Regions from separate parts of the Aminobacter sp. GW821-FHT11F06 genome, predicted to be linked through region 1. Evidence: predicted binding sites of a transcription regulator. Region 1 holds the regulator's gene; the other holds the start of a gene.
The links. The regulator HrcA, encoded in region 1, represses chaperone genes, less so after heat shock. The targets are predictions, from matches to a motif close to GTTAGCACTCNCNNNNNGNGAGTGCTAAC.
Positions count from the first base shown of each region.

Region 2: AC1RTB_RS25080 (co-chaperone GroES) is a predicted target of HrcA. The motif match lies at 1,783-1,811, and genes of this name have one in related genera.

Region 1 is NZ_JBXARL010000002.1:375,808-381,183, forward strand. Features, by position in the region: gene AC1RTB_RS06270 (Hsp70 family protein) at 1-580, shown strand, start outside; gene AC1RTB_RS06275 (hypothetical protein) at 638-835, opposite strand; gene hrcA (heat-inducible transcriptional repressor HrcA) at 868-1,938, opposite strand; gene rph (ribonuclease PH) at 2,089-2,805, shown strand; gene AC1RTB_RS06290 (VOC family protein) at 2,814-3,224, shown strand; gene rdgB (RdgB/HAM1 family non-canonical purine NTP pyrophosphatase) at 3,224-3,871, shown strand; gene hemW (radical SAM family heme chaperone HemW) at 4,084-5,241, shown strand.
Region 2 is NZ_JBXARL010000014.1:74,812-80,187, forward strand. Features, by position in the region: gene groL (chaperonin GroEL) at 1-1,374, opposite strand, end outside; gene AC1RTB_RS25080 (co-chaperone GroES) at 1,415-1,729, opposite strand; gene mprF (bifunctional lysylphosphatidylglycerol flippase/synthetase MprF) at 2,142-4,751, shown strand; gene AC1RTB_RS25090 (AcvB/VirJ family lysyl-phosphatidylglycerol hydrolase) at 4,785-5,376, shown strand, end outside.

The DNA of each region.
Region 1 (5,376 bases):
CAGCATCGCCCATGTCATGCCCGAGCTCGGTTATCTCACGGCGACCAAGGACGGCAAGCGCAACCTGCCGGCGGGTTATTTCATCGATCTCGCGACCTGGCAGCGCATCAACTTGCTCTACACGCCGAAGGCCAAGCTCGACCTGCGCCAGATCCGCTTCGAAGCCGCCCGCCCCGACCTCATCGACCGGCTGATCGAGGTCGTCGACCAGCGTTTCGGCCACGCTTTGGCGACCAAGGTCGAAAAGGCCAAGATCGAGCTGACCGATGCCGACCAGGCGGCTATCGACGTTTCGCTTCCGGCGGCAAAGTTCACAGCATCGCTGACCAGGCAGGGGCTTGAAGACACCATTCGCAGCGCGGTCGAGCGCGTCACGGCAACCGTCGCCGACACGCTTGAAGAAGCGCAGGTACAAGCGGACGACATCACCGCCGTGTTTTTGACCGGCGGCTCGACCGCCATCCCGCTGGCGCGCCAGAGCATTCTGGCGCTGGTACCGGGCGCAAAGATCGTCCAGGGCGACGCCTTCGGCAGCGTTGGCCTGGGCCTCGCGCTCGATGCGCAGCGGAAGTTCGGCTAAGACAATCGAAGTGCAGCACCTCTGGCGCGTCCAAGTGGGCGCGCCAAGCAGCCCGTCTCAGGCGCCGGCTTTGTAGAAATCCTCGTCGAGACGCTTTTCCAGTTCGACGAGGTCGGCGGGCACCGGCAAGCCTTGCGCCCGCAATTCGGCCAGCTTCTCGCGCAGGCGCTCGTGCAGTTCGTGCTCGTCTTCGGGCTGGTTGACCATCTCCTGCAAGAGGACCGCAATCTCGGCCTTGATCTGTTCGAATGCCATTGCATCCTCCTGAGTATGACTGGGCGATTATCTCACCTGAGCATGCGCGAGATCAACTGCGCCGTATAGTCGACCATCGGCACGATGCGCGCATAATTGAGCCTGGTCGGGCCGATGACGCCGAGCGCGCCGACAACGCGGGCATCCTTGTCGCGATAAGGGGCTACGACCAGCGACGAACCGGAGAGCGAAAACAGCCGGTTTTCCGAGCCGATGAAGATGCGCACGCCCGAGCCTTCCTCGGCGAGGTCGAGAAGCTGGATCAACCCGTCCTGGGTTTCCATGTCCTCAAACAGATGCTTGAGCAATTCGATGTCGGCCTGGGCGGTGACGTTTTCGAGCAAATTGGCGCGCCCGCGCACGATGAGCCGCGACGGCAGGCCGCTTTCGGCGCCAGCCCAGACGGCAAGGCCCTTTTCGACGAGATCCTGCGACAGCGTATCGAGGGCTGCCTTGGTCTCGTCCTTGATGCGGGCGATTTCGATCCGGGCCTCGGCCAGGGTGCGGCCACGGATATGGGCGTTGAGGAAGTTGGACGCCTCGTGAAGCTGGGAGACGGTGACGCCGAGCGGCAGTTCGACGACGCGGTTTTCGACATCGCCATTCTGCGACACCAGCACGGCCAGCGCCTTTGTCGGTTCGAGCTGGATGAACTCGATATGCTTGAGGGCGACCTCGTTCTTGGCGGCGAGCACCAGGCCCGCACCGCGCGACATGCCCGACAGCATCTGGCTCGCCTCGGTCAGCATCTGCTCCAGCGAAGCCCCCTCGCCCGAGGCCTTGACCTGGGCTTCGATGACACGGCGCTCCTCGTCAGACAGATCTCCTAGTTCCATGAAGGCGTCGACGAAAAAGCGCAGGCCCTTTTGGGTCGGCAGGCGGCCGGCGGAGATATGCGGGGCATAGACCAGACCGAGATGCTCGAGATCGCTCATCACGTTGCGCACGGTTGCCGGTGACAGCGACGAAGGCAGCATGCGGGACAGGTTGCGCGAACCGACCGGCTCGCCATCCCTGAGGTAGGAATCGACGATGCGCCGAAAGATGTCGCGCGAGCGCATGTCGAGCGATTGCAGCGAGGGATCGGGTACCGCTTTGGTCATCTGCTTCATGGACTCCGTCTAAAATGATATAGACAGCACGGCTGCGAACACAACAGCTCCAGCAGCGGAACCGGTTTTCCTTTGCGCTGGTCCTGCCATGGAGCTACAAGCCGGCAACAATTTTCCGATTTCGCCAGAGAAAGTAGCCGTATGCGCCCCTCCAAACGCCAATTCGACGAAATGCGCGCCATCTCCTTCGAACGCAACGTGTCCAAGCACGCCGAAGGCTCGTGCCTGGTGAAGTTCGGCGACACCCACGTTTTGTGCACCGCGAGCCTGGAAGAAAAGGTGCCGGGCTGGATGCGCAATTCCGGCAAGGGCTGGGTAACGGCCGAATACGGCATGCTGCCGCGCTCGACCGGCGAACGCATGCGCCGCGAGGCTTCGGCCGGCAAGCAGGGCGGCCGCACCCAGGAGATCCAGCGGCTGATCGGCCGCAGCTTGCGCGCCGTGGTCGACATGGGCGCGTTGGGCGAACGTCAGATCACCGTCGACTGCGACGTGATTCAGGCCGACGGCGGCACCCGCACGGCTTCGATCACTGGCGCCTGGATCGCGCTTCACGACTGCCTGCGCTGGATGGAAGCGCGCCAGATGGTCAGCGTCGACAAGGTACTGAAGGACCATATCGCGGCGATCTCGTGCGGCATCCATGACGGCCAGCCGGTCATCGACCTCGACTATGTCGAGGACTCCTCGGCCGGCACCGACGCCAATTTCGTCATGACCGGCAAGGGCGGCATCGTCGAGATCCAGGGCACCGCCGAAGGCGTGCCGTTCTCGGAAGAGGAATTCCTGGCGCTGATGAGCCTCGCCCGCAAGGGCATCACCAGGTTGGTTGACCTGCAGAAGATGGCGGTGGGCTGAGGCTCCCTATGAAGCTCTCGGCGATCCTCGAATCCGCGCTTTACGTCACCGACCTCGATGCCGCTGAGGCATTCTATGGCAAGGTGATGGAGCTGGAGCAAATCGCCAAGGTGCCGGGGCGGCATGTGTTCTTCCGCTGTGGCCCCGGCGTGCTGTTGCTGTTCAATGCTGAGGCGACGCGACAGCCACCGAAGCCCGATTCCAGGCTGCCGGTGCCGCCACATGGCACGACGGGCCAAGGGCATCTGTGCTTTGCCGCGACGGCTGAAGAAGTCGAGCAATGGAAGACAAGGCTCGAAGGCGAAGGCGTCGCCATCGAAGCCGATTTTGAGTGGCCGAATGGTGGCCGTTCCATCTATTTCCGCGATCCATCGGGCAATTCGCTTGAGATCGCCGAGCCGAAACTATGGGGCCTTTGATGCGCAAGCTTGCCGACAACGAGATCGTGATCGCCAGCCACAATGCCGGCAAGCTGCGCGAATTCGCCGACCTGATGGCGCCGTTCGGCATCGCCGCCAAATCGGCCAAGGAATACGGCCTGCCAGAACCCGACGAGACCGGCACGACGTTCGAGGAAAACGCCTACATCAAGGCACTGGCGGCGGCGACAGCCACCGGACTGCCGGCGATGTCGGACGATTCCGGGTTGGTGGTCGACGCGCTCGACGGCGCGCCGGGCGTCTACACCGCCAACTGGGCCGAGAAGCCCGACGGCACGCGCGACTTCGCCATGGCGATGCAGCGCACGGAAGACGCCATGCAAGAGCGCGGTGCGGCAGCGCACGCCCAGCGCACCGGCCGGTTCGTCGCCGTCATCTGCCTGGCCTGGCCGGATGGTCACGCCGAATATTTCCGTGGCGAGGCCGAGGGCAATCTGGTGTGGCCGCCGCGCGGCGAAAAGGGTTTTGGCTACGATCCGGTGTTTTTGCCTGAAGGTTTCGACAAGACCTTTGGCGAGATGAGTGCTGAGGAAAAGCATGGCTGGAAGCCCGGCCAGGCCGACGCGCTTTCGCACCGCGCGCGCGCGTTCCAGAAATTCGCCCGTGCCATGTTCGGCTCGGCCTGAGCGATGCGTCTTTCGCCAAATTCATTGCGTCGCAATGCACCCCCACCCCTAACCCCTCCCCACAAGGGGGAGGGGGACTCTGGCGCAGCCATCGCAACCGGACTGCCCGCTGGAAGCCGGCGGGAACGTAGCAAAAATCCCCCTCCCCCTTGTGGGGAGGGGCTAGGGGTGGGGGTATTGTCGCCCCAGTCTAACCGGGCAGGCATCACCCAATGATTCTCGATCGCTCGCCCGGCTTCGGCGTCTATGTGCACTGGCCGTTTTGCGCGGCCAAATGCCCTTACTGCGACTTCAACAGCCATGTCCGCCACCAGCCGGTGGACCAGGAACGTTTTGCCCGCGCCTTTGCCGCCGAACTCGCAACGATGCGCGCGCGCACCGGCCCGCGCGAGGTGACCAGCATTTTCCTGGGCGGCGGCACCCCGTCACTGATGAAGCCCGAGACAGTGGGGGCGGTGCTCGATGCGATCGCCGCCAACTGGACGATATCAGGCGATGCCGAGATCACGCTCGAGGCCAACCCGTCTTCCGTCGAGGCCGAACGCTTCCGCGGCTATCGCGCGGCTGGCGTCAACCGGGTCTCGCTCGGCGTGCAGGCGTTGAACGATGCCGATTTGCGCTTTCTTGGCCGGCTGCACAACGTTCCCGAAGCGCTGCATGCCATCGGTCTGGCGCGCGAGATCTTTCCGCGCCTGTCGTTCGACCTGATCTATGCGCGGCCGGGCCAGAAGCCCGACGCCTGGGCCAAAGAGCTTGAACAGGCGATCAGCTATGCCGTCGACCATCTGTCGCTGTACCAGCTGACGATCGAAGAAGGCACGCGCTTCTTCCAGCTCTACAATGCGGGCAAGTTCGAGATCCCCGACGGCGAACACGCGGCAGAGCTCTATGCGATCACCCAGGAGGTGACGACGGCGCACGGTCTGCCGGCTTACGAAATCTCCAACCACGCCAAGCCGGGCGCCGAGAGCCGGCACAATTTGACCTACTGGCGCTACGGCGAATATGTCGGCGTCGGCCCGGGCGCACATGGCCGCTTTCTCGAAGATGGCACGCGCGTGGTGACGATCGCCGAAAAGCTGCCCGAACGTTGGGCCGAACTGGTCGAGCAGCGCGGCCACGGCATCACCGGCGGCGAGATACTGAACCGCTCGGAAGAGGCCGACGAGTTCCTGCTGATGGGCCTGAGGCTCGTCGAAGGCATCGACCTCGCTCGCTACGAAGTGCTGTCGGGCAAGTCGCTGTCTTCGGCGCGGCTGTCTATCCTACAGGACGAAGGCCTAGTGGCGCCGATCGGCAATTCGCGCCTGCGCGCCACACCCCAAGGCATGATCGTGCTCGACGCGGTGGTTGCCGACCTGGCGCGGTAGGAACCGTTCTTGTCGTAGTCTTCGACCATGGTGGCAGTTCCTGCGGACGCATGATCGTGCTCGACGCTGTCGTGGCCGATCTCGCTCTGTTACCTTTGACCGTGGCGGTTGTTGGCACGTCACGGCATGGATCCC
Region 2 (5,376 bases), on a different contig from region 1:
GGCGTTCTCGGCGATCTGCCGGATCGGCGCCTCGAGCGCCTTGAGCACGATCGAAATGCCGGCGGTCACGTCGGCATTGGCGCCGACAAGCGTTTTCAGTACGGTCTTGGCGCGCAGCAGCGCCACGCCGCCGCCGGCAACGATGCCTTCTTCAACGGCAGCCCGGGTGGCGTTCAGCGCATCGTCGATGCGGTCCTTCTTTTCCTTGACCTCGGTCTCGGTCGCGCCGCCGACGCGGATGACCGCAACGCCGCCGGCGAGCTTCGCCAGGCGTTCCTGCAGTTTTTCCTTGTCGTAGTCCGAGGTGGTTTCTTCGATCTGCATCTTCAGCTGCGCGACACGCGCCGCGATGGCGGCCTTGTCGCCGGAGCCGTCGATGATCGTGGTCGTGTCCTTGTCGATGAGCACGCGCTTTGCCCGGCCAAGCATGTCGATGGTGACATTTTCGAGCTTGATGCCGAGATCCTCCGAGATCATCTGGCCGGCGGTCAGGACCGCGATGTCTTCCAGCATCGCCTTGCGGCGGTCACCGAAGCCCGGCGCCTTGACGGCGGCAACCTTCAGGCCGCCACGCAGCTTGTTGACGACAAGCGTTGCCAGTGCCTCGCCTTCGACGTCTTCGGAGATGATGAGCAGCGGCTTGCCGCTTTGCACCACGGCTTCGAGGATCGGCAGCATCGCCTGGAGATTGCCGAGCCTCTTCTCGTGGATGAGGATGTAGGGGTCTTCCAGCTCGGCGCGCATCTTTTCGGTGTTGGTGACAAAGTAGGGGCTGAGATAGCCGCGGTCGAACTGCATACCTTCAACAACGTCGAGTTCGGTCTCGGCGGTCTTGGCCTCCTCGACGGTGATGACGCCTTCATTGCCGACCTTTTCCATCGCCTTGGCGATCATGTCGCCGACGGTGGCGTCGCCATTGGCGGCGATCGTGCCGACCTGGGCGATCTCGTCCGACGACTCGACCTTCTTGGAGCGCGCCTGGATGTCCTTGACCACGGCCGCGACCGCAATGTCGATGCCGCGCTTGAGATCCATCGGGTTCATGCCGGCGGCGACCAGCTTGGCGCCCTCACGCAGGATGGAAGCGGCGAGCACGGTAGCGGTGGTGGTGCCGTCGCCGGCAAGATCGTTGGTCTTGGAGGCCACTTCGCGCACCATCTGCGCGCCCATGTTCTCGAACTTGTCTGAAAGCTCGATCTCCTTGGCGACGGTGACGCCGTCCTTGGTGATGCGCGGCGCGCCATAGGCGCGATCGATGATCACATTGCGGCCTTTCGGGCCGAGCGTCACCTTGACGGCGTTGTTGAGGAGTTCGACGCCACGCAGCATGCGGTCGCGGGCATCGGTGGAGAATTTGATTTCCTTGGCAGACATGATTTTTCGTCCAGTTCGTTCTTGAGGCTGCAGGGCCGGATCAGGCTGCTTTTTTGGCCGCTTCGCTGTTGTCTACGATGCCCATGATGTCGGTCTCCTTCATGATCAGGAGATCCGCGCCGTCGATCTTGACCTCGGTGCCCGACCATTTGCCGAACAGCACGGTGTCGCCGGCCTTGACGTCGAGCGGGATCAGCTTGCCGCTTTCGTCGCGAGAGCCCGGGCCCACGGCAACCACTTCGCCTTGCTGCGGCTTTTCCTTGGCATTGTCGGGAATGATGATGCCGCCTTTGGATTTGAGATCGCCTTCGGCGCGTCGGATAACGACGCGGTCGTGAAGTGGCCGGAATTTCATCGAGATTCTTTCTGCAGTCGGCGCGTAGGGGACCGCATTCCTTGTGTACACCTATTGGCACTCGAATAACAGGAGTGCTAAAAATAATTCGACGTTGCAGAGAAGTATTCAAAAAAGAGGCGCGCGATATTTTTTCGAGAAATCATGCGAAGATAAACAGGCCCGGAATTTTGATTTTGCCACTGTAAAGATGAATTCGAAATATTTTTAGAAAATTCTTCCACGACACGAATAAAATTGCAAACATCGTGGGGGTTGCGACGCATTCGCCAGTACCTCGCCATCGGAACATGACAAAAAGTTAAGCTTGGCGATAGATTCCAGCAGGAAATCCGCCGCATAATTGCCCTTATCGCGTCGCTTCTTCGCGCCTCGCCGACGCCTTTTGCGCAGCGAACTGAATGGCGACCGCATGGACAAGCCTACCAACGAATATCTCGACATCCAGCCAGAACGCGGCAAGCTGTTCTCCTGGCAACGCCGATCGGCCGTCGCCCTGCCGCTTGCCGGCGTCGCCGTGGCGATCTTCGCATTTTGGGTGCTGAGCCAGCACATCAATGCGATATCGTTTGCGGCAATTCAGGATGATCTGCGCAACTTCCCCATAGGGCCGCTGCTGCTGGCGATCCTGTTCACGGTCATCAGCTTCGCTGCCGTCGCGTTTTATGACGTCGTCGCCGTCGAAACGATTGCCCCTGGCCGCATCCCGCGTCGCGTGTCCGTGCTGGCGGGTGCCGCAGGCTACGCGATCTCCAACGCGCTCGGCTTTTCGCTGCTGACGGGCGGTGCGCTGCGCTACCGCGTCTATGCCGCCCAGGGCATCGAACTTGCGGATATCGGCCGCATCGTCGGCACGTCGTGGTTTGCGATCTGGTTTGCCTTCGCCATCATGGCCGCGCTGGCGATGGTCGCCGAACCGGGCCAGATCCCATGGCTCGCAACACTCGGGCCCGAACTGGATCTCGCCATCGGCCTCGCCGTCCTGCTTGGCATCGCAGCACTCGTCGTGTGGCTGTCGCGTGGCGAGCGAACCCTGGGGTTCGGCCGGATTTCGCTCAGGCTGCCGTCCTCGCAAGGCGCGCTGGTACAGATCGCAGCCGGGCTTATCGATCTGGCTGCCGCCGCCGCCTGCCTCTATGTGCTGCTTCCGGCGGGCAGTGTGGGCAGTTTCTCGGCCTTTATCCTCGTCTACGTCGTTGCCGTCATCCTCGGCATCGTCAGCCATGCGCCCGGCGGCGTCGGCGCCTTTGAAGCGACAATCATCGCCGGCCTCGGTCTGGGCAACAATTCCGAAGCGCTTGCTGGATTGGTCGTCTACCGCATCGTCTACACGTTGCTGCCTTTTGCCGTTGCGGTGCTCGGCCTGGTCGTTTCCGAAATCCACCGCCACCGTCACCGCCTGGCCGGTCCTGTCGGTGCCGCCTCGCTGCTGCTCGAGCCGCTGATTCCGCCGCTTTCGGCTGGCATCGCCTTCTTCGGCGCGATGGTCATCCTGATTTCGGCGCTGACGCCAAGTCTCGCCGACCGCATCGACACACTGTCCGAATTCATCCCGCTGCCCTTCGTTGAAATGTCCCATCTCGGCGCGAGCTTCGTTGCGGTGGCGTTGCTGATCGTTGCCCGTGGTCTTGTCAAAAGGCTGCGGCGCGCCTGGCTTGCGGCGATGATGCTGTTCATCAGCGGCGCCCTCTTTTCCCTGGCCAAGGGTCTCGACTGGGAAGAAGCACTGGTGCTGTCGCTCATGACGTTGACACTGTTTGTCTTCCGCGACTCCTTCTACCGGCGCCCCCTCAGCAGTGACCTGCATCTCTCCTGGGGCTGGCTGGCCAGTGTCGGCACGACGATCTGCGCCTGCTTGTGGCTCGGCTTTTTTGCCTTCCGCCATGTCGAATACAGCAGCCAGCTGTGGTGGGAGTTCGCCTTCGACGGTGATGCCCCTCGCATGCTGCGCGCCAGCGTGGTCCTTGTCACACTGCTTCTCGTCGCGCTTGCCGACACGCTGATCAACCGCCGCGTGCTGACGCTCGCGCCACTGGGAAGAGTGCCCGAAAGCGTGCCGGCACTGGTCGCGGAAGCCCCCTCGACGGCGGCAGCACTTGCCCTGCTCGGCGACAAGCGTTTCCTTGTCGCCGCCGACGGCGAAGGCTTCGTCATGTACCAGCGCTCGGGCGGCAGCCTGATCTCGATGGGCGAGCCCATTGGCACCGAAGAAGCGGTGACCGCGCTGGCATGGGACTTCCACGAACTGGCCGACCGCTCGGGCTTGCGCACAGTGTTCTACGAAGTCGGCCCGCAGCGCCTGCCGATGTTCCTCGACATGGGCCTGGTCGCCTTGAAGCTTGGCGAGGTGGCGCGCGTCGATCTCGCCGAATTCACGCTTGAAGGCGCCAAGCGTCAGCCGCTGCGTTATGCCGAGCGCCGCGCGGAGAAGGACGGCCTGACCTTCGAGATCATTGCGAAGGCGGACGTGCCTGGCATCATGGATCAGTTGCGGGCGGTCTCTGACGAATGGCTGCGGCTGAAATCCGGCAGCGAAAAACGCTTCTCGCTCGGCTTTTTCGATGCCGAGTATCTAAGCCAATTCGACGTCGCCGTGCTGAAGCGCGGCGGTCGTATCGTTGCTTTCGCCAATTTGTGGCGGAGCGGCGAGCGCAACGAGGTCGCGGTCGATCTGATGCGCTACCGGCAGGACGACTGCAAGGTCATGATGGACGCGCTGTTCACCAAGATCATGATGGTGGTGAAGGCCGAGGGCTATCGCTGGTTCAATCTCGGGGTCGCGCCCTTGTCCGGGCTGACCGACCATCGTGTTGCCTCGCGCTGGAACCGTTTCGGTTCGCTGATGTACCACAAGGGCCAGAACCTCTATCGCTTCGACGGCCTGCGCGCCTTCAAGGACAAGTTCGATCCGGTGTGGACCGCCAACTATCTCATCTGCCCACCGGCACTTGATACCCCCAGGGCACTTCTCGACGTCACCACCTTGATCAGCGGCCGCCCTTTCGTCGGCAAGCGCAAATAGGCGGCGGATGTTCATCTCGAGCGGAGTTTTCGCGTGAAGAAGCGTTTGATCCTTACTGGCATTGCCGCCCTTGGCTGTGCCGCCGCCGCTGTGTGGTTCTGGCCGCAAATCCGGCGTGAGGCCGGCTATCTGCCGCCGACCATCAGCGTCAGCTACGGCCGGTTGAACAGTGTGCCCATGCAGCCGCCGGCGGGGAAGGTGCAAGGACTGGCGATCGTGGTTTCTGCGGCCGACGACCACGATGGCCGTGCTGCCAAGCTTGCCCGCGACCTGGAGCGCCGCGATATCGCGGTGCTGTCGGTCGATCTCGATGCCTGGCGGCCGCTTCTCGACACCGACCCGGGCGAGTGCATCTATCTCGGTTCCGATCTTGAAGGCCTGTCCAAGGAAGCCCAGCGCCTGCTCGACAGCCATCATTATCTCCATCCCGTGGTTCTCGGCGTCGGCGAAGGCGCAACACTTGCTTATGCCGCACTTGCTGACGCGCCGGCCGCGACCTTGGCGGGTGCCGTGTCGATCGACCCCGCCGAAGCGCTGAAGACCGCGGTGCCGGTATGCAAGGGCGCGGAGCCGGCGGCTGTGGCCGGCGGCGGCTTCAGCTACGCGCTCAACGCGCCTTTGCCCT